3 regions of the Citricoccus muralis genome follow, and region 2 is predicted to be linked to each of the others. Evidence: riboswitches for the same ligand, from Rfam matches in the RefSeq annotation. Region 2 holds a riboswitch; each other region holds the start of a gene.
The links. Region 2 has a riboswitch for S-adenosylmethionine ahead of P8192_RS02575 (LLM class flavin-dependent oxidoreductase). Riboswitches for the same ligand answer to the same signal wherever they lie in the genome.

Region 1 (10,093 bases), 1.1 Mb from region 2:
GTTGCCGGACCAGGTGGTCAGGGTGATGACGTGCACGCCAGTGCTGCGGGCGAAGGTTCGGTCCGTCCACAGGCGAAGCACGCGCCGGCCGATGCCCCGGCCCCACCACTGGGGGTCGAAGATGACGATGCCGAGCTCCCACCAGCCGCCGCCGACGGGGAATTCCTCATAGCGGGACACGAAGCCCACCGGGGCGCCGTCGATGAGGATCATCCGCTGGTGCGGGTGCTCGATGCGGTGGCGGTTCTGCGAGCGAAACTCGCTGAGTTTCAGGCGCGGACCGTGGGAGAAATAGGGGGCGTCCCAGAGCTGCCAGGCGGCGTCGTCGACCTCGTGATTCCAGTGCCACAACACGTCCAGATCAGCGACCGTCATGGGGCGCAGTTCGATCTCCGGGCCGGGCACGGGATGCGAACGTTGCATGACTAGCCCTGCGCGTCCACCAACGGGTTGTGCCCTGCGGTGACCCGCTCTTCCGCGCGCACCGGGCCCGGCGCAGTGCCGTCGCCGAAGGGGCTGCCGCCGAGGTCTTCGCGACGGTGGGCGGTCAGCCACTCGTTCAGCACGGGTCCTTTCGGCACGATGCCGGTGGGGTTCACATCGGCGTGGACGATGTAGTAGTGATCCTTGATCTGAGAGAAGTCCACGGTGTCGCCGAAGCCGGGAGTCTGGAACAGGTCGCGCGCATAAGCCCAGAGGGCCGGGAATTCGGAGAGCTTGTTGCGGTTGCATTTGAAGTGACCGTGGTAGACCGGATCGAATCGGACCAGGGTGGTGAACAGGCGCACGTCGACCTCGGTGATGGTCTCCCCCATCAGGTAGCGGCGGTCGGTGAGGCGCTCCTCGAGCCAGTCGAGTGCGGTGAACAGCCGGTCATATGCTGAGTCATATGCGTCCTGGGAGCCGGCAAATCCGCAGCGATACACCCCGTTATTGACCTCGGTGAAGATACGAGTGGTGACCTCGTGCATCTCCTCGCGTAACGGTTCGGGCAGCAGGTCGGGGGCGCCGTCGCGGTGGAACTGCGTCCACTCGGTGGAGAAGTCCAGGGTGATCTGCGGGTAGTCGTTGGTGACCACCGCGCCGGTGGGGACGTCCACGATGGCCGGCACAGTGATTCCGCGCGGGTAGCCGGGGAAGCGGCGCAGGTAGTTTTCCATCAGCCAGTGGGTGCGCAGCACGGGGTCTTTTTCGTCGTCGTCAAGATCAAAGGTCCAGGAGCGCATGTCGTGGGTGGGACCGGGGGTGCCCAGCGAGATCGCGTCCTCCAGGCCCAGCAGCCGGCGCACGATGATGGCGCGGTTGGCCCAGGGGCAGGCCCGGGCGGCCACGAGGCGGTAACGTCCGGCCTCCACCGGCCAGGCCTCGGCGCCGGCGGTGAGTCCGCCACCGATGTGGCCCACCTTGTCCGATTCCAGGGTGGGGGCGGAGCGGACGGCGTCGACGTCGGCAACAATACGATCGGCGATGTACTGGGTGTCGCGGGTGAATTCCTGACCCGCCGAGATGTAGCCGGTGGCTGACTGGGAGGCGCGTTGTTCCATAGACTCAACTGTATGAGCCTCACCGAGCAGATCACACCCTTGGTCACCGCGATCACCGCCGCCAATTCTTCCGGGATGACCCTGCAGGGCACCACCACGTATCTGGTGGCCGATCCGGAGTCGGACACGGTGGTGCTGGTGGACCCGGGGCCGCGGCAGGGCGCGGAAGCCCATGCGGATGCGGTAGAAGAAGCGTTGGACGGGCGTGCGGTGGAGCTGATTCTGGTGACGCATCGTCACGAGGACCACACCGGCGCCGTCGATGTGTTTGCGCGGCGATTTGCCGCGCCGGTGCGTGCCGGGGATCGGACTTGGTGCCGGGAGGCGGAGCCGCTGATTCCGAACCTGGTGTTGGAGGTGGCCGGCACGGTGATCTCGGTGGTGCACTCCCCGGGGCACACCTCGGATTCGTACTGTTTCTGGTTACCCGAGGACGACGGCGAGCGCGGCAGGCGCGAGCATGAAGACGGCGACGGTCCGGAGGCGGATGCTGCAGAGGCGAGCATGCTCACCGGCGACACGATTCTGGGGGAGGGCACCACGATGCTCGATCACCCGGACGGCACCCTGGCGGATTATCTGGCGAGCCTGGAGTTGCTGCGGCTGATCGGTGAGGACATTCCCACCCGGGTGCTGCCGGCTCACGGCCCGCTGCGCTGGGATCTGGCCAGTGCCGCCCAGGAGTACGTGGAGCACCGGGAAGGGCGGTTGGATCAGATCCGGAGCATGGTGGCTGAGCAGCGCCAGGATGCCACCGCCCTGGCTCGCGTGCTCGCCGTCGCCGATCAGGACGGAGCCACGGGCACTGCGCTGGAGGGCATGGAGTCGGCAGATGCGATGGACGTCCTGGAATCCCTGATGGCGCGGATCTATCCGCAGCTGCCGGAGGTGGTGCGGGGCCCGGCTCGGCGCACGCTGGCGGCGCATCTGCGCTACCTGGGTGAGGCGGCAGGCTCGGATGTGGGCGACGCGGGCGACGGTTCATCGCCCCGGTAGCGTTCAGCACGCACAATGGTGGAAAGACCCCCGACGAGATTTCTGAAGGAGCTGCCCCGTGCCGAAGCAGACCGCACCACCGCTGGCGCCCGTGGATCCGGGCACCGCACTGATCACCGGTGCCAGTTCCGGGCTGGGCGAGGCGTTCGCCCGGCACCTGGCGCAGCAGGGCTACCGATTGGTGCTCACCGGACGCTCGGTGGACGCGCTGGCGGAGTTGGCCCACACCCTGGAATCCGACTATGACGCCACGGTGGAGACTCTTCCAGCTGATCTCAGTGACGACGAGGACCTGCAACGGGTGGTGGACCGGTTGTGTTCCCCCACCCACCCGGTGGGGTTCCTGATCAACAATGCCGGCATCGGGGTGGCCGAAGAGCTGCACGCCTCGGAGCTTGACGACGAACTGGCTATGTTGCGGTTGAACGTGGAAGTGCCGTTGCGGCTCTGCCATGCGGTGTTGCCCGGGTTGTTGCGCCGCGGCGGGCGGATTCTGAACGTGTCGTCCGTGGCCGCGCTGATGCCACGCGGCACCTACGGGGCGTCGAAATCCTGGCTGCTGGCGTTCTCCGAGTGGGCGCACACCCGGTACCGGGCCGAGGGCGTGCACGTGACGGCCCTGTGTCCTGGCCCGATGCGCACCCAGTTCCACGACCGTGCCCGGATCAGCCTGAGGCGCCGACCGGGGTGGTCATTCACCGCCGTCGACCAGGTGGCGTTGGAGGGCATTGCCGCCTGTCAGGAGGGTCGGGCCGTACACATTCCGGGCCGGGCGGCGCGGGTGCTCTCCCGGGTGTCGCGGCTGGCGCCGTCGGGTGTGGTCGAACGTCTGGCCCGCACCGGCATCACCGCTACGGGTTCAGTGGACGCTGCTTCGACGAAAAGAACTGAGAGGACATCATGACGATCATCGTGGGGTACACCCCGTCCGAACAAGCACAGGCGGCCCTGGATCAGGGGTTGCGCCTGGCCCGGCTCTCCGGTGAGAACGTGGTGGTGGTCAATGCGGGCCCCGGTGGTGAAAACCGACACGCCTCGCAGTTGCGTGACAAGGACAAGGTGGCGCTGCAGGAGAAGCTACAGGCTGCGTCTGATGTGGAATCCGAGTACCGGGAGCTGCTGCGCGGGAAGTCCACGGTGGAGGAGTTTGTCACCCTGTGCGCGGAGCTGGACCCCTCGTATGTGGTGATCGGCAACCGCAAGCGTTCCGGATTCGGCCGGTTCATGATGGGGTCGGTGACCGATGAGCTGCTGCGCGCTCTGGAGCACCCGGTGCTGTGCGTGAAGCCCTCGGCCTCCCCGCGCCCGGAACACCTCCCCACGGTGGCCGACCCGGATGTGGAGCTCGCCCCCGAGACACAGCTCGAACAGCGCGAGCAGCTGGAGGATCTGGGCGAGCAACCCGAGCGCTGATCAGTCCTCGGTACGGCGCGGCTCGTCCTCGGTGCTCTGGTCGTGCTCGTCCTCGGCGGCCGCGTCGGAGGGCTCCACCACGTCGAGCTCGCCGGTGTTCTCGGCCTGCTGTCGCTTCCGGTCTTCGTAGACGTCGTCGCCGGGTCCGGCCAGGTCGCGGTTGCGCTCTATGGCGGAGATTGATCCGGTGAACACCGAGGAGTGCTCCGAAGAAACGGTCAACGGCACCGAACCGGTGGACTCACGGTGTACCTCGGTATCGGTGGACTCCGCACCGGGCACCGTGGGCTGAGGCTGGGTGGCCGGTGCCTGCCCGGGGCGCGGCACCTCGCCGGTGGTCCCGCTGGGAATGCGCGGCATCGAACGAGCATCGGTGGACTCGTCCCGGGGGTCGGAAGACGGTGCCGTAGCTGAGTCGGCCACGCCGCCGCCGTCGGTCCGGCTGGCCTCGACCAGCTCGTCTTCATCGTCGTTGTCGTTGTCGTTGTAGCGCACCGCGTAGAGAGCCTCGGGGTGATCGGCGTGAATGAACGCAACCAGGTCCTCGCGCACCAGGCAGCGCAGATCCCACAAATCGCCGGAGTTCCGGGCGGAGACCACCGCGCGGACGCGGGCCATACCGCCCACCGCGTCGGTGACCTGCATGGAGGCGTCGCGGCCATCCCACAAGTCCGTGGATTCCAGGAGCGCCAGGAGTCTGGCGCGCAATGGCTGCATCGGTACCTGCCAGTCCAGGTCAAACTCGATGGTGCCCGAGAGCGCCGAGCCGGTACGGGTCCAGTTCTCGAAGGGGGTGGTGGTGAAGTAGCTGGAGGGGTAGATCACCCGGCGCCCGTCCCAAATCTTGACCACCACGTACGACAGGGTGATGTCCTCGATATTGCCGAACACGTCGTCGACCTGCACCACGTCCCCGACGCGGGCGGCATCGGTGAAGGCCAGCTGCACACCGGCGAACACGTTGGTTAGGGTGGACTGCACGGCCAGGCCGGCCACCACCGAGATCAGACCGGCGGAGGCGAGAATACCGGCGCCGAGCGCGCGCACCGACGGGATGGAGAGCAGCACCGCGGAAATCGCAATCACGATGATGACCGCCACCAGGATCCGCTTGATCAGCCGCATCTGGGTCTGCACCTTGCGGTCACGTCGGTCATCAATGCCGTCGGACCCGTACTTGGACAACACCTGGCGCTCCACGATGCCCAGAATGCGCATGGCCAGCCACGCTACCGAGGTGGCCAGACCAATCAACATCGCGAAGCCGACCATCCACACCCAGCTCTCGGTCTGGTCGGAGATGCTGACGGCGATCCGGGCCGCTAGGAAACTGAGCACCGCGGCGATCGGCACCAGCAGGCGCAGCATGCGGGGGAAAGTCTCCGGGCGGCGGTGCAGCACCAGCCGCGCCACCAGGGCAATCACCATGACGACGGCGAGCGCGATACCTACCGCCACCAACACATTGATCACCAGCCCGAGCACCGGGCCCACCGCTTCGATGGTCTCCTCGCCGGTGGATTGCACCCCTTGGGGGACGGTCGGCCCAAGCGTCTCAGACGAGCTGGGCTCCCCGGCGGCCGCGGTGAGCAGTGTCGAGACGGTACCTGATGAGGGCAGCGCAGAAAGTCGGTCAACAAGCGTCATGGTTCTACAGTGCCAGATCGAACTGACATGATGCTGAACAGCACCCCACTGCGAGAGGATTCTCACGCACTGCCCACCCGAGGTTTAAACTGGACACAGCTCTGACCGACTCTGTTCCATCCCGCCGTCTGACAATTTTCCGGAGGACCCATGCTCACGATCACTGACCTACGCGGCACCGAGATCACCGCGGAGGTTTTGGAGTCTGTGTTGCCTCGCGCCGAGGTGGACGTCACCGCGGCCGTGGAGACGGTGCGCCCCCTGTTGGAGCGGGTGCGCGCCGAGGGTGCTTCCGCCGTGCTGGAGATCGGTGAAGGGTTCGACGGCGTGCGCCCGGCCTTGCTACGGGTGGCCCCGGACAAACTACAGCGGGCCCTCGACGACCTGGACCCCGACGTGCGGGCCGCCCTGGAAGAATCCATCCGCCGGGCCCGGCTGGTGCACGCCGCCCAGCGCCCGGCCGACTCCACGGTGGAACTCGGTGAGGGTGCCGTGGTGGAGAACCACTGGTTGCCGGTGGGACGCGTGGGCCTCTACGTGCCCGGCGGCCGAGCCGTATACCCGTCCTCAGTGGTGATGAATGTGGTGCCCGCCCAGGCTGCCGGGGTGTCTTCGCTGGCGGTGACCTCCCCGCCGCAGCGCGATCACCACGGTGACCCGCACCCGGTGGTGCTCGCTGCCTGTGCCCTGTTGGGAGTCGACGAAGTGTATGCCGCCGGCGGCGCCCAGGCCATCGCCATGCTCGCCTACGGTGTGGAAGGCTGCCCGGGCGTAGACATCATTACCGGGCCCGGCAATGTGTATGTGGCCGCCGCAAAACGGGCCGTGTTGGGCACGGTGGGCATCGACGCCGAGGCCGGTCCCTCCGAGATTGCGGTACTGGCCGATGATTCCGCGAACCCCGCTTGGGTGGCCGCGGACCTGATCAGCCAGTCCGAGCACGACCCGATGGCCGCTTCGGTCCTCATCACGAATTCCGCCGAACTGGCCGATCAGGTGGTCGCTGAAATCGAGGCCCAGGTGCCCGGCGCCACCCTCGAGCAGCAGATCCGGCAGGCACTCACCGGCCCGCAGTCCCGGGTGCTCATCGTGGACGATCTGGATACCGGCATCGCCGTCGCCAATGCCTATGCTTCCGAGCACCTGGAAATCCACACCCACGACAACGAGGCGGTGCTGGCGAACATCAGCAACGCCGGCGCCGTATTCGTCGGCCCGTACTCCCCGGTGCCTTTGGGGGACTATTCCTCCGGGTCCAACCACGTGCTGCCCACCTCCGGCTCAGCACGATTCTCCTCGGGCCTGAACACGGTCAGTTTCCTGCGGTTGCAGCAACGCATCCGGTATCAGGAGACCGGCCTGAAGGAGTTGCAGCGCGGAATTGTTGCGCTGGCTCACTCCGAGGGGCTGCACGCCCACGGCGACGCCATCGACATCCGCTTCGACTGATGTCTGCGCAAGCGTCCACGAACGTCGCCAGATGACGTTGCCCCGTCATCTAGGGACATAGTGGCGCAGACGACGTTGACCCTGTCGCCTCATCGCACCTATTCTGAACATCAGAATCACGAGTTCCAGTGCGTAGCCCTGGCTAACGGGACGGCAACCCTCTTCGCGTAGTGGGGTGCTCCAGGTGATGATTCGGCCACCGGGTCCACCGGCCGGCAAGTACCGCGTCTCCGCCGCCCACGGTTGCGGAAGCGCCTTCCAGAAAGGCTGATATGTCTGCTGTGACCTTTGCCCAGAAGAACGACACCACCGACTTCCCCGAGACCCGCGTCGGACTCTCTGATGACGTCTCCGCCCTGAGCCTGCGCCAGGCGTTCTCCCAGTTCCCCTCCGGGGTGGCCGCACTCGCCGGCTACGCGGGCGGAGTCAAGGAGGGCCTGGCCGCCTCGTCCTTCACTGTGGGCGTGTCCCTGGATCCGCCGCTGGTGGCCTTCGCCGTGCAGAACACCTCCCGCACCTGGCCGCGACTGCGTCACGCCGAGCGCATCGGCGTCTCGATTCTGGGCGAATCCCAGACCGGGGTGTGCACCCAGCTGGCCTCCAAGAACGGTGACCGCTTCGAGGGCCAGAACCTGCAGGTCTCCGAACAGGGTGCCGTGTTCTTCGATGACGCCGCCCTGTGGTTGGAAACCTCCGTGTACGCCGAGCTACCCGCTGGCGACCACCACATGGTGTTGCTCCAGGTGCACGGGGTCTCCGCCGGAACCGACGCCGCCGAGCCGCTGGTATTCCACCGCTCCGCGTTCCGAAACCTCCGCACAGCCGAAGGCAATGAGTAAGCGGGTACCCTGGATCGTATGACCCGCACCCGTCTCGACGCTTGGCTGTGGGCGGTGCGTATGTATAAGACCCGCTCCGCCGCCACGGCGGCAGTCAAAGGCGGTCACGTGAAGGTCAACGACGCTCCAGCCAAGCCCGCCCAACCGGTCAACATCGGCGATACGGTGCGGTTGCGTCAGCCCGGCCGAGAGCGGATTCTCGAGGTCACCGGTCTGATCGCCAAGCGGGTGGGAGCCCCGGTGGCCGTGCAGCATTATCGGGATCACTCGCCCGAGCCGATCCCGCGGCACCTGCTCGCTGTACCCCGTCGGGACCGCGGCGCCGGGCGTCCCACCAAGAAGGAGCGCCGTCAGCTCGACGAGCTCCGCGGACGCGACGCACACCAGTGAACGCCTACTGAAGGCCAGCTGGTAACCGAAGTAAAGTTCATCCCCGCCCGATCAGGTCTTTTTCTCTGAGAAGCCCGATTGTTACGATGTGATCAACGTGTTTGGCGCGCGCTCCCACCGTGTGCAAATCTCGCCGACGCGTCTACCCGCGTCGATCAGCCGAGACCACAGGAGGTGCTTTCGCATGTCGCGTCCACGCACCTTCTCCGCCACCTCATGCCGTCGTGCCGGTGTGAGCCTCGGTCTCGGGCTCCTCCTCGTTCTACCCGCCGGCACCGCTCTGGCCACCCCAGAGCAGCCGAGTCCCGAGCAGGAATCCAGCGAACAGCTCGATCAGGTTGAGTACAGCCAGCTGTCGGCGTCCCCTGATACCGGGGCCTCCACCGCGCTCGGCACCACCGCTCCCGTGACCCCCAGCGAGAACGAATCCGACGCCGCAGAAGAGTCCGACACCCAGTCTCCAAGCGTGGCGCCCTCCACGCCGTCGTTCGAACTGGTTTGTCCCGTGCATGATGGTGCCAGTCTGGAACCTGGCGAAGAAGTCACCATCAAAGTCCAAATCAATGGTGAAGCAGCCGAACCGGTCACCATGACGGTTGACACGCCTTCCGCAGGGGGAAGCGTTCAGGTTCAAGGCACCACCGCGGTGTATAGAGCACCGAGTTCCTACACGAGCAACCAGGACTACTTCAATCTGACGGTCACCGACGCCGACGGAACCCGGAAATCGTGCAACGTGACGGTGATCTTCGCCCCGACAACATCCCCGACGGCCACGGAAATTACCAGCCCCACACAGTCCCCGAGCCCCTCGCCCACGGAGCCGACCACCCGCACGCCCACCGCATCCCAGACCCAGACCGCCACGCAGACGGTGACCGTCCCGGCCCCCTTGCCCTCGGTGACCACGCGAACCCCCTGGTTCCCCGGTGGCGACAGCGGGAACAACTCCGGCGGACATTCGGGCGGCAACACCAGCTATCAGGGCCCCTTCGCTCCGGTGCCGCCGCACCAGAACGGCGATAATGGCACGGGCGACGACGGCGCCGAGGCCCCCACCGCGATCGATACCGCCACGGTGTCGGTCACCAGCGTCCCGCCCAGCCCGGAGCCAGAGAACACCAGCGTCACCGAGGACGCCGACGCCCAGCCGGACGCCTCCGATGCCGAGGCTGCGGGTCAGCAGGATCCGGCGCGCATGGCCGCCCCCGGGTGGCTGCTTCCGGTGGGTCTGATCGCCATCGTGCTGCTCATCGCCGCCGGGCTCCTCGCCTGGACCAACCGTCACCGCGGCGGCAGCAACCACCGCTAAACCGCGGTCCCACTGAGCTCCCGCTTAGTTCGAGTCGGCGTCTCGGTTCTCGTCGTTCGGTCCGGTGCGGTGATTGATCAACCGTTCCGTGCCGGAGACCGCCAGCATCGCGCAGGCGAACCACACGCCGCCGCCCGGCCCCCACGGCCCGGCCACCACACCTGCGGCCACCGGTAACACCACCTGGCCCACCCGGTTCGTCATCAGCCGCAGCGCCAACGCCGGGCTGCGCCACGCATACGGCACCGCCTGAGAGATCAGCGTCATCGACAACGGCTGACCCAACCCCAGGGTGAGACCGCCCAGCGAAATCAGCACCCCGGCCGCCCAGAATGCGCCTTCGAGTTGCAGAGTGAACGGCACCATAGCGATGGCCAGGGCCGAGACAAACAGCGACACCAACACCAGGTGGCTACGCCGGTAGCGGCGCACCAACATCGGCAGGAAAATACGCGACACCACCGAGGCCGCCCCGCGCAATGCGAGCAGCACACCCACCGCCA
Region 2 (10,093 bases):
CAGTTCAACCAGGACAACGGCACCGCGGTCGAGCCGATCTTCTCGGTCTTCTACGCCCGGGCCGGGGTGTTCTCCCTGACTGTCGACACCCTCGAGGACCTGCCCGACGGCGCCCAGGTCTCCGTGCCCGTGGACACCTCCAACAACGGACGCGCCCTGGCTCTGCTGGCCGACGCCGGAGTCATCGAGGTGGACGAGTCCAAGCAACCCACCGAGCTCTCCCAGCGCGACATCACCGCCAACCCCAAGAACCTGGAGTTCATCGAGGTCGACCAGCAGTCCCTGGCTCAGACCCTGCCCGACGTCGACGCCGCCTTCGGCTTCGTCCGGCTCGTGGCCGAAGCCGGCTACGACACCGAAGACACCGCCCTGGTGCTGGAATCCGACCCGGCGGTGGAGCTGCCCTTCACCAACGGCATCGCCGCCCAGCCCGAGTTCCGCGATACCGAAGCCGCCCGGGTGCTCCAGGAGGCCTACCAGTCGCCGGAGATCGCCGAATGGTTCGCCGACTACCAGGGCGGGGTCCTGGACTACACCGACCAGATCACCATCGAGAACTCCGCCCAGACCTGGTCCGACTACACCGCCGAATAATCCAGACCTCCGTCTCCCACACGAAAGAACCCGATCATGAACACTCGCACCACCGGCCGCACCACCCTCGTCAGCACCCTCACCCTGGGAATGGCTGCCCTGTTGACCCTGAGCTCCTGCGGACTGGTCAACGCCAGCTCCGATGCCGATGCAGACCAGACGATCTCGATGATCGTCACCGAATCGGCGCCCTACCAGGACCCCACCGAGATCGTGAAGGAACAGCTGGAAGAACAGGGCTGGACCCTGGAGACCACCTACGTCACCGACATCGTGCTGCCCAATGAGGCGGTGAACAACGGTGAGTACGACGTGAACTTCTTCCAGCACCAGGCCTACCTGCGCCAGTTCAACCAGGACAACGGCACCGAGGTCGAGTCCCTGTTCTCGGTGTACTACACGCACTCCGGGATCTTCTCCTTGGAGTACGACAGTCTGGATGAGCTCCCCGACGGCGCCCAGGTGGCGATCCCCGTCGACACCTCGAACAACGGCCGCGCCCTGAAACTGCTCGCCGAGGGCGGAGTGATCGAGGTCGACGAGACCAAGGAAGTCACCCAGCTCTCCCAGCGCGACATCACCGCCAACCCGAAGAACATCGAGTTCATCGAGATCGACCAGCAGTCCCTGGGCCAGTCACTGCCCGACGTCGACGCCGGGTTCGGCTTCATCCGCTCCATCGCTGACGCCGGCTACGACATCGACGACACCGTGCTGCTGCTCGAAGAAGACCCCGAAGTGAAGGTGCCCTTCACCGTGGTGGTGGCCGCCCAGCCCGAGTTCCGCGACACCGAAGCAGCTCAGGTGCTGCAGGAGGCTTACCAATCCGAAGAAGTTCAGCAGTGGTACGACGAGTACCTGGGCGGCGGCGTGGTCACCTACGAAGGCTCGATCACCGTGGAGAGCTCCGCCGAGAGCTGGGCGGAATTCTCGAAAGCCACCGACTGAGCAGTCCGTCCCACCCCTGACGTCTGAGCCACTCGAAGGAGCGAAGCACCCCGATGACCACCCGCATCGCGTCCCCCGCCGATCACGACTACCGTCGCCTGCGCGAGCAGTATCGTGATATCTTCGACGACATCGCCCGCGGCGAGCTCGCCCGCGAAACCGGACGCCACCTGCCCTTCTCGCCGATGGAGTCCCTGCGCTCACGCGGATTCGGTGCGCTCACGGTGGACACCGAGGACGGCGGCGCCGGCGCGGGTCACGAGACGGCGCTGCGCCTGCTGATCGATCTCGCCGAGCTCGACGCCAACACCGCCCACCTGGCCCGCAGCCAGCTGATCTTCGTCGAGCACGTGCGCATGCAGGCCTCCGCCGAGCTGCGTCGCAAGTGGTTCCGCCACATCATCGACGGTGAATGGTGCGGGTCCGCCCTCTCCGAGAAGACCAGCGCCGGGCTCGGCGACACCTCCACCAAAGTGTGGGAAGACGACGCCGGATCCCTGCTCATCACCGGGGAGAAGTACTACACCACCGGCACCATCTTCTCCACCTGGACCCTCGTCAATGCCCTCGTCGACAAGCCGCTGGCCTCACGCCGCGTGCGCCGGCAGCGTCGTCGCGGCGACACCGGGGTCACTTCCGCTTCGGCCGCCCGTGCCCTCGCCCTCGTGCGAGTACGCCAGCCGCGGGTGCAGGTGAAAGACGACTGGGACGGCTTCGGCCAACGCCTCACCGGCACCGGCACCCTCGAAATGAAGGGTGCCGGGGTGGAAGACCTCCTCGATCCGCCGCCACCCAACGGGCTGGTCCCGATCCATCACGAAATCACCCTGCTCGCGCTGATGGCCGGAATCGGCCGCGCCGCATTGAAGGAAGGAATCGAACTCACCCGCAACCGATCCCGGGTGTTCAACACCGGCGGAGGGGTCCGAGCTCGGGAGGACGACCAGCTGCTTGGCATCATCGGTGAGCTCTCCGCCCAGCAGCACACGGTCGAGGAGCTGGTGCGCGCTGTCGGCCGCGACCTCGACCTGGCCGCTGATGCCGAGGCCGCCGGCGAGGAGGCTGCGACCCAGCGCGCGGAACTACTGCGCGAGGCCGGCCTGGCCGCCCAGCGGGCCCACGTGGTCATCCCGCGCCTGGTGCTCGACATCTGTACCCGCATCTTCGACACCCTGGGTGCCTCCGCCACCTCCAACGAGCTACAGCTCGACCGGCACTGGCGCAACGCCCGCACCCTGGCCTCCCACGACCCGGCCGCGTTCATGGCCCGGATGATCGGCGACTGGGAGGTCAACCGAGTGGAACCGGTGCCGTTTCTCGGCGTCGGCGAAACCGACGATGAGGAGACCGACTAGTCCGGTAGCCCCATCCTCAGATCGATACACGAAGCAACACAGTGCATTCCGCCCCCACCCATGTGTGATGGAATCGGACAGTACCCATCCAGAGCGGCCGAGAGATCTGGCTCCACGACGCCGCAGCAACCACCGGACCGTCCGGCAGGTGCTCATGCCAGAACCGATGGAAGGAGATTCCTCATGCCCGACGCAACCTCGAATCAGCGCAAGATCCTCTTCAACGCCTTCGACATGAACTGCGTGGCCCACCAGTCACCCGGCCTGTGGCGCCACCCGGATGACCACGCCCGCGACTACAACAAGCTGTCCTACTGGACCAACCTCGCCCAGATTTTGGAGCGCGGGCTCTTCGACGGGCTGTTCATCGCCGACGTGCTCGGCCCCTACGACGTCTACGGTTCCAGCTCGGAGGCCGCGCTGACCTCCGGCGCCCAGACCCCTGTGAACGACCCGTTTCTGCTGGTCTCCGCCATGGCGGCGGTCACCCAGAACCTCGGCTTCGGCGTCACCGCAGGCACCGCCTACGAGCACCCGTACCCCTTCGCTCGCCGCCTGGCCACCCTCGATCACCTCACCGAAGGCCGTGTGGGCTGGAACGTGGTCACCGGGTATCTGCCCTCGGCGGCGAAGAACATCGGTCAGGACGACCAGATGGAGCACGACGAGCGCTATAACCACGCCGATGAGTACCTCGACGTCGTCTACAAGCTGCTCGAATCCTCCTGGGAGGACGACGCGGTGCTCTACGACAAGGAGTCCGGCGTCTTCGTCGACCACACCAAGGTGCACAACATCGAGCACGAGGGCACCTACTTCAAGACCCCTGGCATCGCCGTGACCGAGCCCTCGCCGCAGCGCACCCCCGTGATCTACCAGGCCGGCGCCTCCACCCGCGGCCGTGCCTTTGCCGGTAAGCACGCCGAGGCCGTGTTCATCAACTCGCCCACGGACGAGCTGATCTCCGGCACCGTGAAGAAGATCCGCCAGGCTGCTATTGATGCCGGCCGCGATGGCGGCGACGTGAAGATCTTCTCCATGCAGACCATTGTCACCGGTGCCACCGATGAGGACGCCTGGGCCAAGTACCGCGAGCTGACCCAGTACGTGGATCCGCTGGGTGGCCTGGTGCTGATGAGCGGCTGGATGGGCGCCGACTTCTCCAAATTCGAGCTGGACGAGCCGATCGGCGAGATCGAATCCAACGCCATCCAGTCGGCCGTGGAGACCTTCAAGAAGGCGTCCGGCGATGAAGGCAACGAGTGGACCGTGCGTCAGCTGGCCGAATGGTGCGGCGTGGGCGGATTCGGCCCCGTCATCATCGGTTCCGGCGAGACGGTCGCCAAGGAGCTGGTCCGGATTCAGGACGAGACCGACGTCGACGGCTTCAACCTGGCGTACCACATCACCCCGGGGACCTTCGAGGACATCGTCGAGTACGTGGTGCCGGAGCTGCAGAAGCTCGGCCGCTACAAGACCGAATACACCGAGGGTACGCTGCGCAACAAGCTGCATGGCGAGGGCGATCACTTCAAGGACAACCACTACGCCTCGAAGTTCATCCTCCGGAACCGTGTGAACGCCTGATCACGCCCCAAATACGGCTAGACCAATGGCGGGGGGGGGGGGGGGGGGGGGGGGGGGGGGGGGGGGGGGGGGGGGGGGGGGGGGGGGGGGGGGCGGCCCCCCCCCCCCCCCCCCCCCCCCCCCCCCCCCCCCCCCCCCCCCCCCCCCCCCCCCCCCCAACCCCCCCCCCCCCCCCCCCCCCCCCCCCCCCCCCCCCCCCCCCCCCCCCCCCGCCATTGAATGAACGGTGTGCCGGATCAGCTACCGGCGGTGTGCTTACCCGGTGCCTCCGGGTTGCCGCCGCCTTCTGCTTCCAGGGATTCGGCCGGATCGGAAACGGTGTCCGGGTCAGCGACCGTTGCAGCGTCATCGGAGGAGTAGCCGGTGGATTTGTCCACGAATCCGGCGGCCTTCTCGGCGGCATCGCCGAACTGGGGAGCCTTCTCCTTGACGGCGTCGGTGGCCTTCTCCGCCACATCGTGGACCTGACGCTGGGTCTTCGGGTCTGTCCAGAAATCTTGAGCCTGGCGGGCGATCTCTTCGGCCTTGCGGCGGCCTTCACGGGAGCCGGCGAAGTAGCCGATGGCGGCACCCGCACCGAGGGTGAACAGTCGACGGACGCTGAAAAGCTTCATGGTCTACCTCTATCTTTCGCACAGACGACGAGATGGGTTGTTCCATCCCGTTACTCTGCCCCATTTTTGCGAGTCGCCGCGGTAAAGGTCAATGACCGGTGCGCTGAGAATACGGTGAGAATCCCCTCAGACTCCCCACACCTGGGCCAGAAGTTCGTCGCTGCGCCGTTGGGCTGCGGGGTCCGCCATGCCACCGCTCACCAACACCTCGTCCGCACCGGCGAAGTCGATGAGCCGCTCAAGCTGTTCACGGACCTGGTCGGGTGTGCCCGTGATGACCTGATCCAGGTGTTCATGAAGACGACGACGCTCGCGGTCACTCAAGCCGGCGAGGTCTAGCTCGTCGACCGGTTGCAACGGCTCGAAAGAACCGACGGTGCGCGAACGAGTCAGTGCCCAGGCTTCCGGCAGTGCCAGCTGGGCCGCGTCTTCGGCTTTGTCGGCGACGGCGACCGAGACGGCCACCACCACCCACGGTGCCTGGCGCCGGTGCTCCGAGGGGACGAAATCTCGCCGGTAAGTGGCAATGCCCTCATGGTGTTCCCCCGGGTCGGCGTCCCGTGCAGCTGCCATGAGACCAGGGCCGCCCACCACCACCCCAGTACCCAGTTGCGCGGCGAGCGGGATGGACCGTGATGACGCCAGAACAAACAGTGGGGTCTGTGACCGATCTGCCGGCTGGGCGGTGACTTCGGCGCCGTCGTCGTGACGATCATCGAGGTAGGCGATCAGTTCGCGTGCCTGGTCGCCGGCGTCAAAGCGGGCCGAATCGTCCTGTCGTAGCGCCCGAGGCACGGGCGCGGTGAATCCGACCGAGGAACCGAGCCCGGCGTCGATGCGGCCGGGGGCGAGGGCTTGCAGGGTAGCGATCTGTTCAGCCATTACGAGTGGCTGGTGGTCCGGCAACATGATGCCGCCGGAGCCGATACGGATGCGTTCCGTGCGCGCGGCGAGTGCCGCCATCAGCACGGTGGGCGCTGAGCCGGCGATTCCCGGCACTGCGTGATGCTCTGCCACCCAGAAACGGTGGAAGCCCAGCGCCTCCGCAGCCTGGGCGCGGGTGATAACGTCAGCGAGGATCTGGCTGGGTTCGACGGCGACGCCGCCCCGACGTCGGGTGTTGGCGCGATCCAGCAGAGACAGGGGCACCCGGGCCGTGGCGGGGATGCGATCAAAGGTGGTCACCTTCAGCACAACGCCCGGAGCGAGGGGAAGCATTCCCTCGCCCCGCCGGATAGGCTGAAGGTATGTCCTTCATCGAGAAACCGTCCCGCCTGGTTGGCTTGGGGTCCGCCCTGCTCGTCGTCGGCATCCTGGGATTGTTCCTCACCCCGGACTGGCCGGTCGGGCAATGGATTTTTGGCGGGCTCGCCGCCGTGGGCGCCTGGTGCTGCATCATGGGCCTCGTGGTTCAGGGCGGACGGAAACGCCCGCGCCGACTGAATCGACGCGGGCGTCACGACCGCACAAACCGGTTCCGGTGAGTCAGCGCGGCGAGCAAGGTCACCCGGTCGAGGGAACCAAGACCGGCTGACCTCCGCTGGCCACACTCAGGTCGGTGTGGCGTAGGCCGGTGGCGTGAATCTCGACGAAAACTTCGTGGTTCTCTAGCACGCTCAGTTCGATGCTTCGGCTTCCGGATCCGGAGCCAGCGCGATGATGACGGACTTGGTGCGGGTATAGGATTCCATCTGCTCTGGTCCATTCTCACGTCCCCACCCAGAGTCTTTGACACCACCGAAGGGCATGGCCGGGTCGAGCATGGCCCAGCTATTCACCCACACGATGCCGGCCTCCAGGGCGTCGGCGACGCGGTGAGCGCGTGAGATATCGGTGGTCTGCACCCCTGCTGCCAGACCGTAGCGGGTGGAGTTCGCCAGCTCGATCGCCTCGGCTTCGGTGTCGAAGGCCTGCACGGTGAGTACCGGTCCGAAAATCTCCTCCTGGACGGCTTCCGCAGAGTTATCCACTCCCGTCAGCACGGTGGGCTGGAAGTACAGGCCACCGTCCAGATCCAGCGCTTGGCCGCCGGTCACCAGCGTTGCCCCCGCGTCGACCGCCTGCTTCACCGCAGACGCGATCTTCTCCCGCTGCCGCGACGTGGCCACCGGGCCGATAACCGTCTCCGGCTGCGACGGATCACCCAGCGGAACATGAGGCAGCGCCGCGGCTAGTGCTTCCAGCATCGGCTCGAGCAGATCCCGCTGAACCAGAAGGCGAGGTCCTCCCATGCAGAACTGGCCGGTGTTGAACACGAACGCGGAGATCGTGGTCTGAATGGCTTGCTCCACGTCGGCATCGGCGAACACGATATTGGCTGCGTTGCCGCCCAACTCGGCCGTCAGCGGACGGAGGTGGCGTCCGGCGAGCTCGGCCAGGTGCGCTCCGGTGGTGCTGGAACCCGTGAAGGCGACTTTGGCGACGTCCGGATGGGTCACCAGATGTTCCCCGATCTCTCGCCCATAGCCGGTGACCAGGTTGTAGACCCCGTCAGGAACCCCAGCCTCGGTCAGAATGCGAGCCACGAACAGTGCCGAGAGCGGGGTATCTTCCGCGGGTTTGTGCACGATCGTGTTGCCGGCGGCCAGGGCGAAGGCGATCTTGGTGGTGGACAGAATCAGCGGAAAATTGAACGGCGTAATGGCGGCGACGACGCCCAGTGGTTCCCGCTGGGTGTACGCATGCGCCGGCAACGGGGTGCGCCGGACGGCGCCGTCAAGCTGCTGCGCCAGTGCTGCGGCATATTCGTAAGTTTCCGCCGCGGTATTGACGTCAACGGCGGTGGCAAAGCTGATCGGCTTGCCGACGTCCATGCTCTCGACTTGCGCGAGCTGATCAGCCTGCTGGCGTAGTGCTGCGGCAGCACGTAACAGCACCGCAGCACGCTCTCGGCCGGAAATCCGAGACCAAGAACCGGCACGGAATGCGCGCTGAGCTGCGCTGACGGCGGCGTCGACGTCGGCAATCGTGCCGGCAGGTGTGGACGCGATCACCGACTGGTTCGCCGGGTTGATCACGTCGATCCGCTGAGCGCCGCTGCTGGGTGTTTCGCGGCCGTCGATCCAATGCTGGGCGTGCTGCAGATGAGACGGCAGTGTCATTGCGACCATGGTGAAGCTCCTTAATGAGTGGGTGGATGGGTTAAAGACGTTGGTGGGTTGCGTCGCTGTAGCGCGCTCCCCAGATCCCGGATTTGCCCGGAGCCATGATGGAGTTTGGATCCAGCGCGTCCTTGATGCGCTCGCTGAATCGCAATAGGACGTTGTCGTTGAAATCGAAGGTCTTCATCACCTGGTCCATCAGCGCGAGGTGGGTTCGGTACTGGCCATAGCCTTCGGCAGTGGCCTCGTCCACCAACGTGCGCGTCAGAACGTTGTCATTCTCCATAGTTGACGACTTTACGTGATGGTGACGAGTGTCACAATATGTTGGATGGTCTCAGGAGTTCCTCCATCCGCGCGACGAAGGGGCGCAGCTGCTCAATCAGACTGTGAGCATCCGTGGGTTGAGCCATGCGCTGGTAGGGGACGGTCACGGAGGCAGCCGCAACGACGTTCGCAGACCAGTCATGTACGGGGAGCGCGACCGCGGCCACTCCAGATTGAGCTTCGCCGACCTGCAGGGCGAATGTGCGGCGTCGAACACGGGCAAGCTCCGCCTCCAGCTCTTCAAGATTCTGGACGTGGGAGTGGGGCGCTCCGCTCCAATCGTGATTCGAGAATCGTCGCCGGAGTTCAGCCTCGGGCAGCGCAGCGAGGATGGCGCGGCCCCCTGCAGTGGCGTGGGCTGGTGTCGTGCGGCGGATGGGGCGGGAGATCCGAACCAGATGCGAGCCTTCAACAGACAGGATGAACCGAATGTCGGTTCCTTCCAGGACCATCAGATGACAGGTTTCCAGCAGTTTCCGTGCCGCTTTTCGTAGCGTGGGTTCCAATGTTGCGGTCAGATCTGTGCCGCGATCGACGTTGATGGCGAGTTGGCGCAGCGCAGAGCCCACGCCGTACGCGGTCCCGCGCCCGGACTGGGAGAGGAAGCCTTGGGCGACGCAGGTCGACAGTATTCGGTGCGCCATCGATGGACTGATGTCGAGTTCGTGGGCCAGCTGGGTCAACGTGATGTGACCTCGCGTGGCCACCAGCTTCACGGTGTGGAGCGTTCGTTCGGCTGTTTGAAGCATGGAATCCCCATTTCCTGATTGTGGAAATTGGACCACTGGGATGACGGATAATCAAGGGGGTCGTGCTCACTTCTCCCGGTGTGGTGGACAGAAGTCTTCCTAATTCAGGAATCTGCACCCGGACGTACTTCCTCGATTCGCCGTCTCCCTAGACTTCGGTTCAGCCGGACATCTCGTTCGGACATGACCGTGATCAAGGGAGACACCATGACAGATCCAGCGCCCTCAACGCCCGAGAAATTGCGTGCTGGAGGTGACCGAGGCTATCTGCGTATTGCGACCGAAGAGGCCTACGCATTGCCCGAGATGTACGAGCTGTACCGCCAGCAGTTGCGTGACGGCACCAACCCGGACCTCGGCTTCAATAGCCTGGTCGGATACTTCCTCGGCAGCGAGCATCCGCAGCCGCGCGATGTGGTCGCTCGACTCCAGGATGCTGGCGAACGACGAATTCGCGATATGGATGAGTCTGGAATCGACCATCAAGTGCTAGCGCTGACCGCACCGGGAACTCAGGTGTTGGATGCCAACGAAGGCAGTCGAATCGCCTCCCTGACGAACGATCGACTCGCTGAGGCATGCCAAGACCACCCTGACCGGTTTTCAGCTCTGGCCGCCGTGAGCTTCGAGTCTGAGGACGCTGGCGCCGGTGAGTTGGAGCGCGCCGTCACCGAATTGGGGCTGAAAGGCCTGATCGCCAACTCGCACATTCGTGGACGATATTTGGACCACCCGGACTTCTTCCCGGTGCTGGAGCGGTGCGTCGAGTTGGACGTCCCGTTGTATCTGCATCCGAGCACGCCTCCCAATGCGATGAT
Region 3 (10,093 bases), 550 kb from region 2:
ATGTCTTGAGCGAGCGGGAACCAGGTGTACCCCTGCACGACGCCGCCGAATTCCATGGCCATCGGGGCGCGCACCGAGGCGACCGTGTAGCGCTGCGGAAGGTACTGGGACAGCGGGAACAGATCGTGTTCGTTGGCGCCGTAGCCGTGGAGGAATACGAGGAGATCGGTGCCCTCGCGTTCGTGTTCGGGTCGGGACCAGCGCACGGTGGGGTTCCAGGATTCAGCCATACTCACCAGTGTAAAGGCCGGGCGCCTGCCGGCTTGGCCCGGCGCATGGCCTCTCCCACCGATTCCCCGGCCGACTCCACCGAGGCTGTCCCGAACGACCCGCCCGCAGATCAGCGTCACCATCGACCTGCACCCCATGGTCCACCAGGCATCGCTGGCCGATCGTGGGGTTACTCGAAAGTTGGCAAGACGACAGATAATGACAGAATGGAAAGATGAATGCTCTTCTCACTCCACACCCGTGGCGCCGGTACGTCGCCATCGGAGACTCTTTCACCGAGGGCATCGGCGACCCCCAACCCCTCGACGATCATCCCGAATACCACCGAGGCTGGGCCGACCGCGTGGCCGAGGAACTGGCCCGAACCGTACCCGCCGATCAGGACTTCTCGTACGCCAACCTCGCTATCCGCGGCCGGCTGCTGGGCCAGATTCGCGACGAGCAAGTGGAACCGGCACTCGCACTACAGCCCGACCTGATCTCCATCTGCGCCGGCGGAAACGACGTGCTACGCCCCTCCGGTGATCCCGATGTCATCGCCACCGAGCTGGATGCGGTGGTCGAGCGCCTGACGGGCAGTGGCGCCACCGTCGTCGTGTTCAACGGCCCCGATATCCGAGACACCCCGGTGATGGGGCGGATTCGTGGCAAAGTGGCCATCTACAATGAAAACGTGCGGGCGGTGGCGGCCCGGCACGACGCCGTCGTCGCCGATATGTGGGCACTGCGTGAGCTGACGCGACCGGAGATGTGGGCCGAGGACCGGCTGCATTTTTCGGCCACCGGTCATCACACCATCGCTTCCATGGTTCTCGACACCCTGAACGTGCCGCACCAGCTTTCCCCGTTGGAGCCGAAACCCCCGGTAGAACGAACCTGGCGTCAGGCACGTACCGCCGACGCGATCTGGGCGAAGGACCACCTGTTGCCGTGGGTGCTGCGACGATTGCGCGGCCAATCTTCCGGCGACCACACGACGGCGAAGCGCCCGACGGCGGCACCCATGTTCGGTGCCCCGATGCCTCAGGGCAGCGACCCGCACGAAGAGCCGTCCGACGATCACGGCGAGTCCGCTCGCTGACGTCCCGTGACGCTACACGAGCCGCGACAATTACAGGCTCAGGGTCTCGACCAGTTCGTCAAAAAGCTGCTCCAGGTCTGTGAGGAACCCGTCGTGACCGATCGGTGAGTCGATCATGTACACCCGAACGTCCCCGGGCAGCTGCGCGGCCAGCTGATCCGACTGTTCCGGTAGGTAGAGCCGGTCCGACGTCACCGCTGCGATGAACGGCGTCGCCGTCACCCGGCTCAACGCTGCCGCTTCTCCCCCGCGGTTGCGGCCGACGTCGTGTGACATCAGCGCTTCCGTGAGCGCAAGGTAGCTGTTCGCGTCGAACCGCTTGGCCAAGCTGATCGCCTTGTAATCCAGGTACGACTCGACCTGGTAGCGGCCGTTGCGACGGGTCGGCGAACCGAAAGGGTCCTCCCCGGGCTGGGCCGCGCGGCCGAACCGCGCCTCCAGCTCCGCTTCCGACCGGTAGGTGATATGCGCGATACGACGGGCGATCCCCAGACCACCGGAGGGAACTTGGTCGGCGTCGTAGTAGTCACCGCCGTGGAAGTTCGGATCCAACCGGATGGCCTCCACCTGCGCCTGAGCGAAAGCGATCTGTTCGGCGGTGGAGTGCGCACCGGCAGCGAACACCCCGAAACCACGCACCCGGTCCGGATAGGTGGCGGCCCATTCCAGAGCCCGGGCGCCGCCCATCGAACCGCCCAGCACGGCATGCCAGACCCGGATTCCAAGGGCATCCGCCAGTCGGGCCTCGGCGTGCACGGCGTCGCGGATGGTGACAAACGGGAAGCGCGACCCCCAGGCCCGACCGTCATCGTCGAGACTCGAAGGACCGGTGGAACCGTCGCAACCGCCGAGCATGTTCGCCGACACCACGAACCACTTTTCGGTGTCGATGGGGCGGCCCGGACCGACCAGGCCCTCCCACCAGCCGGGTTCGTCCGAGGCGTCGGAGGCGGCAACATGGGAATTACCGGTGAGCGCGTGCTCGATCAGGATGGCATTGCTACCGTCACTGTTGAGCTCGCCCCAGGTCTCATAGGCCAGCCGGATCTGCGGGAGCCGGCCGCCGGTCTCGAAATCGAAGCGGCCGAGATCGGCGTAGCGGAGTCCGCCCGGCAGGTCTAGTGCCACCACACTGTTGTCAGCGGTGTTGGTGGTGCTGCTGGTGTCACTGCCGGGCATCGGGTCCACTCCGATGGTCATGTGTTCCTGCTTCTTTCGCCGTCTGGTCTGGGATATTGGTCACTCTCGATTCGGGCCCTCAGGCCCTACCGGACGCGGTAAATCCGGCCTCGAGATCGGCCAGAATATCGTCAACATGCTCCAGCCCCACCGAGAGTCGCACCAGCCCCGGGCCCACCCCGGCGGCGCGCCGCTCATCCTCGGTGAGCTGAGAATGGGTGGTGGACGCCGGGTGAATCACCAGCGAACGGGTGTCGCCGACGTTCGCCACGTGCTGGTGGAGCTGCAGCGCCTCCACGAAAGCCTGCCCGGCTGCCACTCCGCCGTCGATCTCGAATGCCACCACGGAACCGGCACCCCGCAACAGTTGCGATGCCCGCTCGTGCCACCGGCTCGACGGCAGACCGGCGTAGGCGACCGAATGCACCTGGGGGTGAGCCTCAAGATATTCGGCAACCCGTTGGGCGTTGGCGACATGACGTTCCATACGCAGGCTGAGCGTCTCCAATCCGAGGTTGAGAATAAACGCGTTGAACGGGCTGGCCGACGTGCCCAGGTCACGCAGCAGCTGCGTGCGGATCTTCAGGATGTACGCGACGTTGGCACCCAGTGCGCCGTCGGCCCCGAAATCACGACCGAACACGATGCCGTTGTAGGACTCATCCGGTTCATTGAAACCGGGGAACCGTTCCGGATCGGCGGTCCAGTCGAAGTTGCCGGAGTCCACAATCACGCCGCCCAGGGCGGCTGCGTGCCCGCCCAGGAACTTGGTGGCCGAATGCACGACGACGTCGGCCCCGTGGTCAAAGGGTCGCACCAGGTACGGGGTGGTCAGGGTGGAGTCGACGATGAGCGGCACCCCGGCGTCGTGCGCCACCTGAGCCACCCCGGCAATGTCGAGCACATCGGCGCGCGGATTGCCCAATACCTCACCGAACAGCGCCTTCGTCGTCGGCTGAACGGCCGAACGCCACTCGTTCAAATCGTCCGGATCCTGCACGAACGTGGTGGTGATACCCAGTCGGGTCAGGGTGTGTTTGAACAGGTTCTGGGTGCCGCCGTACAGCGAAGCCGAAACCACAATATGGTCCCCGGCCCCGGCCACGTTGAGGATCGCCAGGGTAGTGGCCGACTGCCCCGAGGAGAGCAATACCGCGCCCACCCCACCCTCGAGCGCGGCGATCTTGTTCTCGACGGAGTCGGTGGTCGGGTTGGTCAGGCGCGTGTAGATGGGGCCGAGCTCCTGCAGGGCGAAACGTCCCGCGGCAGATTCGGTGGACGGGAAGCTGAACGACGTCGTCTGGTAGATCGGCAGCTGGGTGGCTCCCGTGGTGGGATCGTTGGTGATCCCGGCGTGGATCTGCTGGGTCTCGAACGACCAGTCTGCTGAAGCGGACATGATGGCGGCTCCTGTTCTGTCAGGGCCATCACCATCGCCGCTCCGAGGCCGAAGAGGCGGCCGGCGATGGCCCGCGCTTGCGGTCGAGGGGTTCCTCGATCGCCTGGTCCTCACCCGGGGCACCCCACCGCGGTTGGAGGGTTGCCGATCAGCTAGCCGGGGCTTGTCGCTGACACTCGTGACCTGGATGTCATTGTGCCAGAATGCACCGCCGGTTTCATCTCGCCGGCGGTCACGGGCGAGACGCGGCGTCATCTGCAGGGGCGGGTTCGGGGTTGATACCGTATTTCCGACAAACCCGACAAACCCGGCAAACCCGACGACGCGCGGGGCACCGGGGTCGGTGACAGTGCTGAAGGAAAGAGGGGCGGGGAACCGATCATGACGAACACACCCGCCGCGCACCAACCCGCCGATTCCTGGGAGATCCCATGGGAACGGATCGTTCAGGGGCTGCCCGCGGCCCGCCTGGTGCCGCAACTGACTGGGCTGGCCGGATGTGAGTTGGCCGAGCAGGCTGAGCTCACCGCGCCAGGAACAGACTCCGGTGCCGGAACGGCGGGCATCCGAGTCGTGATTTCCGCGCCGCCCGGTAGCGGCAAGACCACGGTGGTGCCACCGGCGCTGGCTGCAGTGTCGGCGGGCCGCGTCGTCGTCACGCAACCGCGCCGGATGGCCGCCCGAGCTGCCGCGCGTCGTCTCGTCTCACTCAGCGGTGCGCAGTTGGGCCGCGAGGTCGGCTACACGGTGCGCGGGGACCGACACGTTTCGGCTGCCACGCGGGTGGAGTTCGTGACGACCGGGGTGCTGCTGCGTCGGCTGATCGCGGACCCGGAAGCCAGCGGAATCGGCGCCATCGTGCTCGACGAGGTCCACGAGCGTCACCTTGACACCGATCTGACCTTCGCCTTGGTGGAACAGCTGGGTCAGCTGCGCCCGGACCTGCATGTGGTGGTGATGTCGGCAACCCTCGACGTCGGACACTGGGCGGAGTTGCTGGGTGCACGGGTGCTTGAGGTGGCCACCGAACCGCATCCGCTGCAGGAGATCTGGGCACCCTGGGGAACGCAGGCGCAGCGCAGTCTGGATGCCCGCGGGGTCGCACCCGGTTTTCTGGATCATGTGGCCGACGTCGTCGTCGAGTATCAGCATCTGCACCAGTTCCCGCGTACCCCCGTTGGTCCCGATCGCCCCGGTGACACCCTGGTGTTTTTGCCCGGCGCCCGTGAGATCGACCGGGTGGCGGCCCGGCTGGGTAGCGACCCGCGCCTGGCGCCCGATACCGCGGTGCTGCCTCTGCTGGGGTCGATGCCGGCCCGGGAACAGGACCGGATTCTGGCCCGCAGTACCGACACTGCCTCACAGTTTCCCCGGCGCATCGTGTTGGCCACCAATGTGGCGGAATCGGCGCTGACCGTGCCCGGGGTGCGGCTGGTGGTGGACGCCGGTCTGGATCGGGCCCTGCGGGAGGATTCCCGGCGCGGGGTATCCGGGCTGATCACCCTCGGCGCGTCCAAATCCGCCATGGTGCAGCGCGGTGGGCGTGCGGCCCGCGAGGCGCCCGGCACGGTGGTGCGCTGTCTGAGCGAGGCCGAATACGCGGCACGGCCGGCCCACACTGCGCCCGAAATCCGCACCGCAGGACGCAACGAGCTCGGCCGGGCACTACTCGACGTCGCCTGTTGGGGAGCCCCGCGCGGTGCTGGCCTGCGGCTGCCGGACCCGTTTCCGACGGCGGCCGCCGATCGAGCCGAGCAGCGCCTGCAGGAACTGGGCGCGGTCCACGACGACGGCACCCCGACGGAGCTGGGTGCGCGGATGTCCCGACTGCCGGTGGACCCCCATCTGGGCCGGGCCCTGCTCGACGGGGCAGAGCTGTGGGACGCCCGGGTGGCGGCCGAGGCAGTGGCCACCCTGGCCGCGGACACGCGTGCACCGGGGGCCGATCTGATGGCGCGCTACCGGCAGCTGCGCTCGGATCCGGGCTGGCGTCATGACGTCGATCGGCTGGCCCGGGCCGCGGTGGTGGCGGAGGACCGCGCCCCGCAGTCGCAGGGACACGACGACGCCAGAGGGCCTCTCGACCAGCATCACCTTCACCACGACGCACTCGGTCTGATCACCGCGCTGGCCTACCCGCAGCAGATCGCCCGACGCCGGGACGCCGAATACCTGCTCGCGTCCGGCACCGCGGCCCGGTTGCCGGCGTCGTCGTCGCTGATCGGGGCCGAATGGATTGCGGTGGCCGAGCTGAGCCTGCACGGCGACCATGCGGTGATTCGCGCCGCCGTCGAGCTGGATCCCGAGCACGCTGAGTTAGCAGCGGGCCCTCTGCTCGTGGACGAGACAGTGGCCCGCTTCGACGCCGCCTCCGATACTCACCGCCGGGTCACCGCCCGCCGAATCCGCCGTCTGGGCGCCATCGAACTCAGTTCCACCCCGGTGCCGCCACAGCCCGAACACGCCCGATCCGCCGTCGTCGCCGAATGGCGCGAGACCGGGGTGCTCGCCCTGATGCAGCGCGCCGGAGCATCGGTGACGACCCTGCGGAATCGGCTGGGCTTCCTGCATCGCGTGTACGGCGCCCCCTGGCCCGAGGTGACCGACGCCGCACTCACCGCCACCGTGGAGGACTGGCTCGGCCCGGAAATCGACCAGCTCGCCGCCGGTGCCGCCGAACGCTCACTGGACCTCCATTCCGCGCTGCGCCGGCTGCTCCCCTGGCCCGAGGCCGCCCGGTTCGACGAGCTCGCCCCGCTCCGGCTGACGGTGCCCTCGGGCTCGCAGATCACCCTGGACTGGCCGGCCCCCGAAGACCACCCCTCTCAGAACAATCCCGACGCCGACACGCCGGCCCCACCGGTTCTCGCGGTGAAACTGCAGGAGTGCTTCGGCTGGCGCACCGGGCCCACCGTGGCCGAGGGCCGGGTTCCCGTGCTGTTGCACCTGCTCTCCCCTGCCGGACGACCCCTGGCGGTCACCTCGGATCTGAACTCATTTTGGGAGAATGCCTATCCGGCCGTGCGAGCGGAAAACCGTGCCCGCTACGCCAAACATCCCTGGCCGGAAGACCCGTGGACCGCCGTCGCCACCTCGCGCACGAACAGTGCGATGCGGAGAATACCTCCTAGTTGACGCCCGTTAAACGCTGAGCCTGGACTCATGAGACCCGCCCCACTGGACGTGGCACGATGAGATCATGATGCGTTTAGACCATGTTTCCTACGCTGTCGGACCCGAGGGGCTGGACGCCACCGTGGAGCGCATCAGCTCCGCGCTGGGGATCGACCGCGTCAAGGGCGGGGTACATCCGCGTTTCGGCACCCGCAACGCCCTGTTCCCGATGACCAACCGGCAGTACTTGGAGATCGTTGAGGTCCTCGACCATCCCGCGGCTGATTCGGCGCCGTTCGGTCAGGCCGTGCGCGCCCGCAAGGAAATGGGCGGCGGCTGGATGGGCTGGGTCGTCGCCGTCGACGATTTGGCACCGTTTGAGGAGCGCCTGGGCCGCGGCGCCGTGCCCGCACAGCGGAAGTTCCCGGATGGTCGCGAGCTGACCTGGCGGCAGATCGGCATCAAGGGCCTCATTGCGGACCCGCAGCTGCCCTACATTCTGCGCTGGGACGACGGCACCGAGGATCTGCATCCTTCCCAGGCGGCTGCACCGGAAGGCTCCATCGAGCAGATCACCATCGGCGGTTCCCGGGATCGGGTACGCGACTGGCTGGGTCTGGATCAGCCCGAGAAGTCGGTGCAGGATGTGGACGTGGAATTCGTGGCGCCGTCGGGTACCCCGGGCATCATGGAGGTCACCTTCACCACGCCGCGCGGCAGCGTCACGCTCTAACCACTGGCCTGTTCCGGTTGGCCACCGGCCTGTTCCGGTTCCAGCGGGCTAGCCGCCGAACCAGCCCAGCCGCGCCAGCAGCGGGTACCCGGCGAATCCGGCGATGTCGAGCAGCGCGTGGGCGTACACGAACGGCATCACCCGGCCGTAGCGCAGATACACGACGGCGAACACCACCCCCATGATCAGGTTGCCGACGCCGGGACCGATCCCCTGGTACAAGTGGTACGAGGCGCGCACCAGAGCCGACACCGCCACCGCGGCCACCAGCCCCGCCGCTGGCCCGGGTCGGAAGGCGCCCGTCATCGTCGTGTGGAAGGTCTTCGGCCTCGCAGTCGGGGTGCCCCGCAGCTGTTGTAGGTATCCGATCCGGTCCAGCAACCACGCCAGCACGATCACTTCCTCGAGCAGACTGTGCCGCAGCGCCGAGAGCACCAGCACGGGCGTGGTCCACCAGTATTCGTTCATCGCTGATCCGACCAGCGCGGTGGTCAGCCCGAGCGTGCGGCCGAGCGCGTACACCCCGAGCGTGCCCGCCCCCATCACCACGAACAGGGTGACGCCCAGCCCGGCGTCCGTCCAGAACCGCCGAAAATCCAACCCAAAAGTGCGGAACGGATTGCGCCCGTAGATCCACACCAGGTGACACACCAGCAGCACCGGCACCAGCGAAAACCCGATGGAGAGCAGCTGGCGGATCAGGTCAAACAGTTCCTCGTTCGCCAGCGAAGGGTTCAGGGTGGTGGTCTGATCCCTCAGCGGGGCCGTCATCGCTTTCTGCATCAGATCGACGACGGCGTACACCCCGGAACGGCCCAGTGACAGGGCAAGCACAATGATGATCTCCCACCACACCACCGCACGCGAGGGGTAGCGGAGGGTGTCGGCCGGGTGCGGGGCGGATTCGGTGGCGGTCACGTCCCCAGTCTAGGTCTGTGCGCGATACGGTGGTGCCATGGTCAGATGCGCCACGACGGCGGAAGCCGCGCTCGCTGCCCGTGCCTCCCACTGTGCGCAGGCCCAGTTCGACCGACCCGCCCCGGGGCTCGACGTCGATTGGTCCCGCAGCCTGGTGGAGGAGGGCGGCCAACACCATCTAGTACTGATCCCCGGCACGGAGACGGAGATCAACACCGGGACGGAGACGAGAATCGGGACGAACACTGCACCCGGTACTCCCACGGTGGTGGCGCGCATGTCTCGCACCGCCGACGCCGCCGCCCAGCTGACCCGCACCACCGAACTATTGCGCGCCCTGCACGCCCTGAATCTGCCCTGGGAGCTCCCGCTCCCTCTGGCCGGACCGGTGTTCGCGGATACCGGCACAGATTTCGGCACCGACCCTTCTGATTCACACCGCGCCGCCGTCGTCGTGCAGCGTTACGTTCCCGGTCAGGCCCACCCGCCGCACTGTGGTCGCCCCGAGGATTTGCGTGAGATCTGCCGGGTTCTTGCCGCTGTCGACACCACCTCGCTTCACCCTCATGTGGCGCAGCCCTTCGCCTTTCGCGGTCCCTGGACGCCGCCCAAGATCGCCGCCTTGGTCTTGTTGCCGCAGCGCCTGGAGCAGCGTGATTCCTCGGTACCCTGGCCCGATTTCTTCCCGGCCTGTACCCGGCACACGTTCGAGGACACTGCGCGCAGGATCATCCGCACGGTGCACGAGTGGACGGAGCTCCCGGTGGTCGCACCCTCTCTGGTCCATGGGGATCTGGCCGGGCACAATATGCGCTGGCTGCCGATTCCGGGGGAAGACCGGTGGCGGCTGAATGGGATTCTCGACTGGGACTTGGCCTGCCTTTGGGATCCTGCCCTGAATCCGGCGTATCTGAGCCTGTGGCACGGTGAGGAGAAGTTGGGGCAGCTGTGTCTCGACGACGACGAACACCACCGGGCCCGGGTGTGGTTGGCCGCGATGGCGCTGGAGTCGCTCTATGACGCCGGACTCAGGCTGGAGCAGATCGCGCCGAAAAAGTGGAGGCGCCTGCTGAACCGCGCCCTGCCCCGGCTGGAGCGCGCGGCCGAACTACTCGGCTAAGCTCAACCGATGCATCACCCGGCCACCCGATGCATTGCTCGGCGCAGGGCGGACGCTTTGAGGTCGACCTCGTCGGCTTCGGTCTCCGGGTCCGAATCCAGCACGATCGCGCCGCCGGCCCCGATGGTCCACCTCCCACCCGAACGCACGGCGGTGCGGATCACAATCGAGAGTTCCACCGCGCCGTCGGCACTGAAGAACCCCAGCGCACCGGAGTACACCCCGCGCGCGGCGGCTTCGAGTTCGTGGAGAATCTGCACGCTGCGCACCTTGGGCGCCCCGGTCATCGACCCACCCGGGAACAGCGCACGCACGACG

Region 1: it holds a riboswitch for S-adenosylmethionine, as region 2 does, so the genes downstream of both, P8192_RS11960 (flavin reductase family protein) here and P8192_RS02575 (LLM class flavin-dependent oxidoreductase) in region 2, are expected to answer to the same signal.
Region 3: it holds a riboswitch for S-adenosylmethionine, as region 2 does, so the genes downstream of both, P8192_RS05140 (O-acetylhomoserine aminocarboxypropyltransferase/cysteine synthase family protein) here and P8192_RS02575 (LLM class flavin-dependent oxidoreductase) in region 2, are expected to answer to the same signal.

The regions. Positions count from the first base shown of each region.
Region 1 is NZ_CP121252.1:2,600,986-2,611,078, forward strand. Features, by position in the region: gene P8192_RS11925 (GNAT family N-acetyltransferase) at 1-423, opposite strand, end outside; gene P8192_RS11930 (glutathione S-transferase family protein) at 426-1,544, opposite strand; gene P8192_RS11935 (MBL fold metallo-hydrolase) at 1,557-2,540, shown strand; gene P8192_RS11940 (SDR family NAD(P)-dependent oxidoreductase) at 2,599-3,444, shown strand; gene P8192_RS11945 (universal stress protein) at 3,441-3,953, shown strand; gene P8192_RS11950 (mechanosensitive ion channel domain-containing protein) at 3,954-5,600, opposite strand; gene hisD (histidinol dehydrogenase) at 5,751-7,049, shown strand; SAM riboswitch class IV at 7,164-7,277, shown strand; gene P8192_RS11960 (flavin reductase family protein) at 7,322-7,888, shown strand; gene P8192_RS11965 (RNA-binding S4 domain-containing protein) at 7,907-8,278, shown strand; gene P8192_RS11970 (hypothetical protein) at 8,463-9,590, shown strand; gene P8192_RS11975 (MFS transporter) at 9,615-10,093, opposite strand, start outside.
Region 2 is NZ_CP121252.1:565,878-575,970, forward strand. Features, by position in the region: gene P8192_RS02560 (MetQ/NlpA family ABC transporter substrate-binding protein) at 1-594, shown strand, start outside; gene P8192_RS02565 (MetQ/NlpA family ABC transporter substrate-binding protein) at 631-1,542, shown strand; gene P8192_RS02570 (acyl-CoA dehydrogenase family protein) at 1,596-2,897, shown strand; SAM riboswitch class I at 2,979-3,070, shown strand; gene P8192_RS02575 (LLM class flavin-dependent oxidoreductase) at 3,081-4,484, shown strand; gene P8192_RS02580 (hypothetical protein) at 4,721-5,098, opposite strand; gene P8192_RS02585 (MsnO8 family LLM class oxidoreductase) at 5,225-6,283, opposite strand; gene P8192_RS02590 (hypothetical protein) at 6,346-6,582, shown strand; gene P8192_RS02595 (aldehyde dehydrogenase family protein) at 6,715-8,208, opposite strand; gene P8192_RS02600 (FAD-linked oxidase C-terminal domain-containing protein) at 8,240-8,485, opposite strand; gene P8192_RS02605 (IclR family transcriptional regulator) at 8,517-9,275, opposite strand; gene P8192_RS02610 (amidohydrolase family protein) at 9,483-10,093, shown strand, end outside.
Region 3 is NZ_CP121252.1:1,116,982-1,127,074, reverse strand. Features, by position in the region: gene P8192_RS05155 (alpha/beta hydrolase) at 1-230, opposite strand, end outside; gene P8192_RS05150 (SGNH/GDSL hydrolase family protein) at 446-1,312, shown strand; gene metX (homoserine O-acetyltransferase MetX) at 1,343-2,512, opposite strand; gene P8192_RS05140 (O-acetylhomoserine aminocarboxypropyltransferase/cysteine synthase family protein) at 2,571-3,890, opposite strand; SAM riboswitch class IV at 3,959-4,074, opposite strand; gene hrpB (ATP-dependent helicase HrpB) at 4,272-7,025, shown strand; gene P8192_RS05130 (VOC family protein) at 7,090-7,737, shown strand; gene P8192_RS05125 (CPBP family intramembrane glutamic endopeptidase) at 7,786-8,655, opposite strand; gene P8192_RS05120 (phosphotransferase family protein) at 8,693-9,775, shown strand; gene P8192_RS05115 (chorismate-binding protein) at 9,790-10,093, opposite strand, start outside.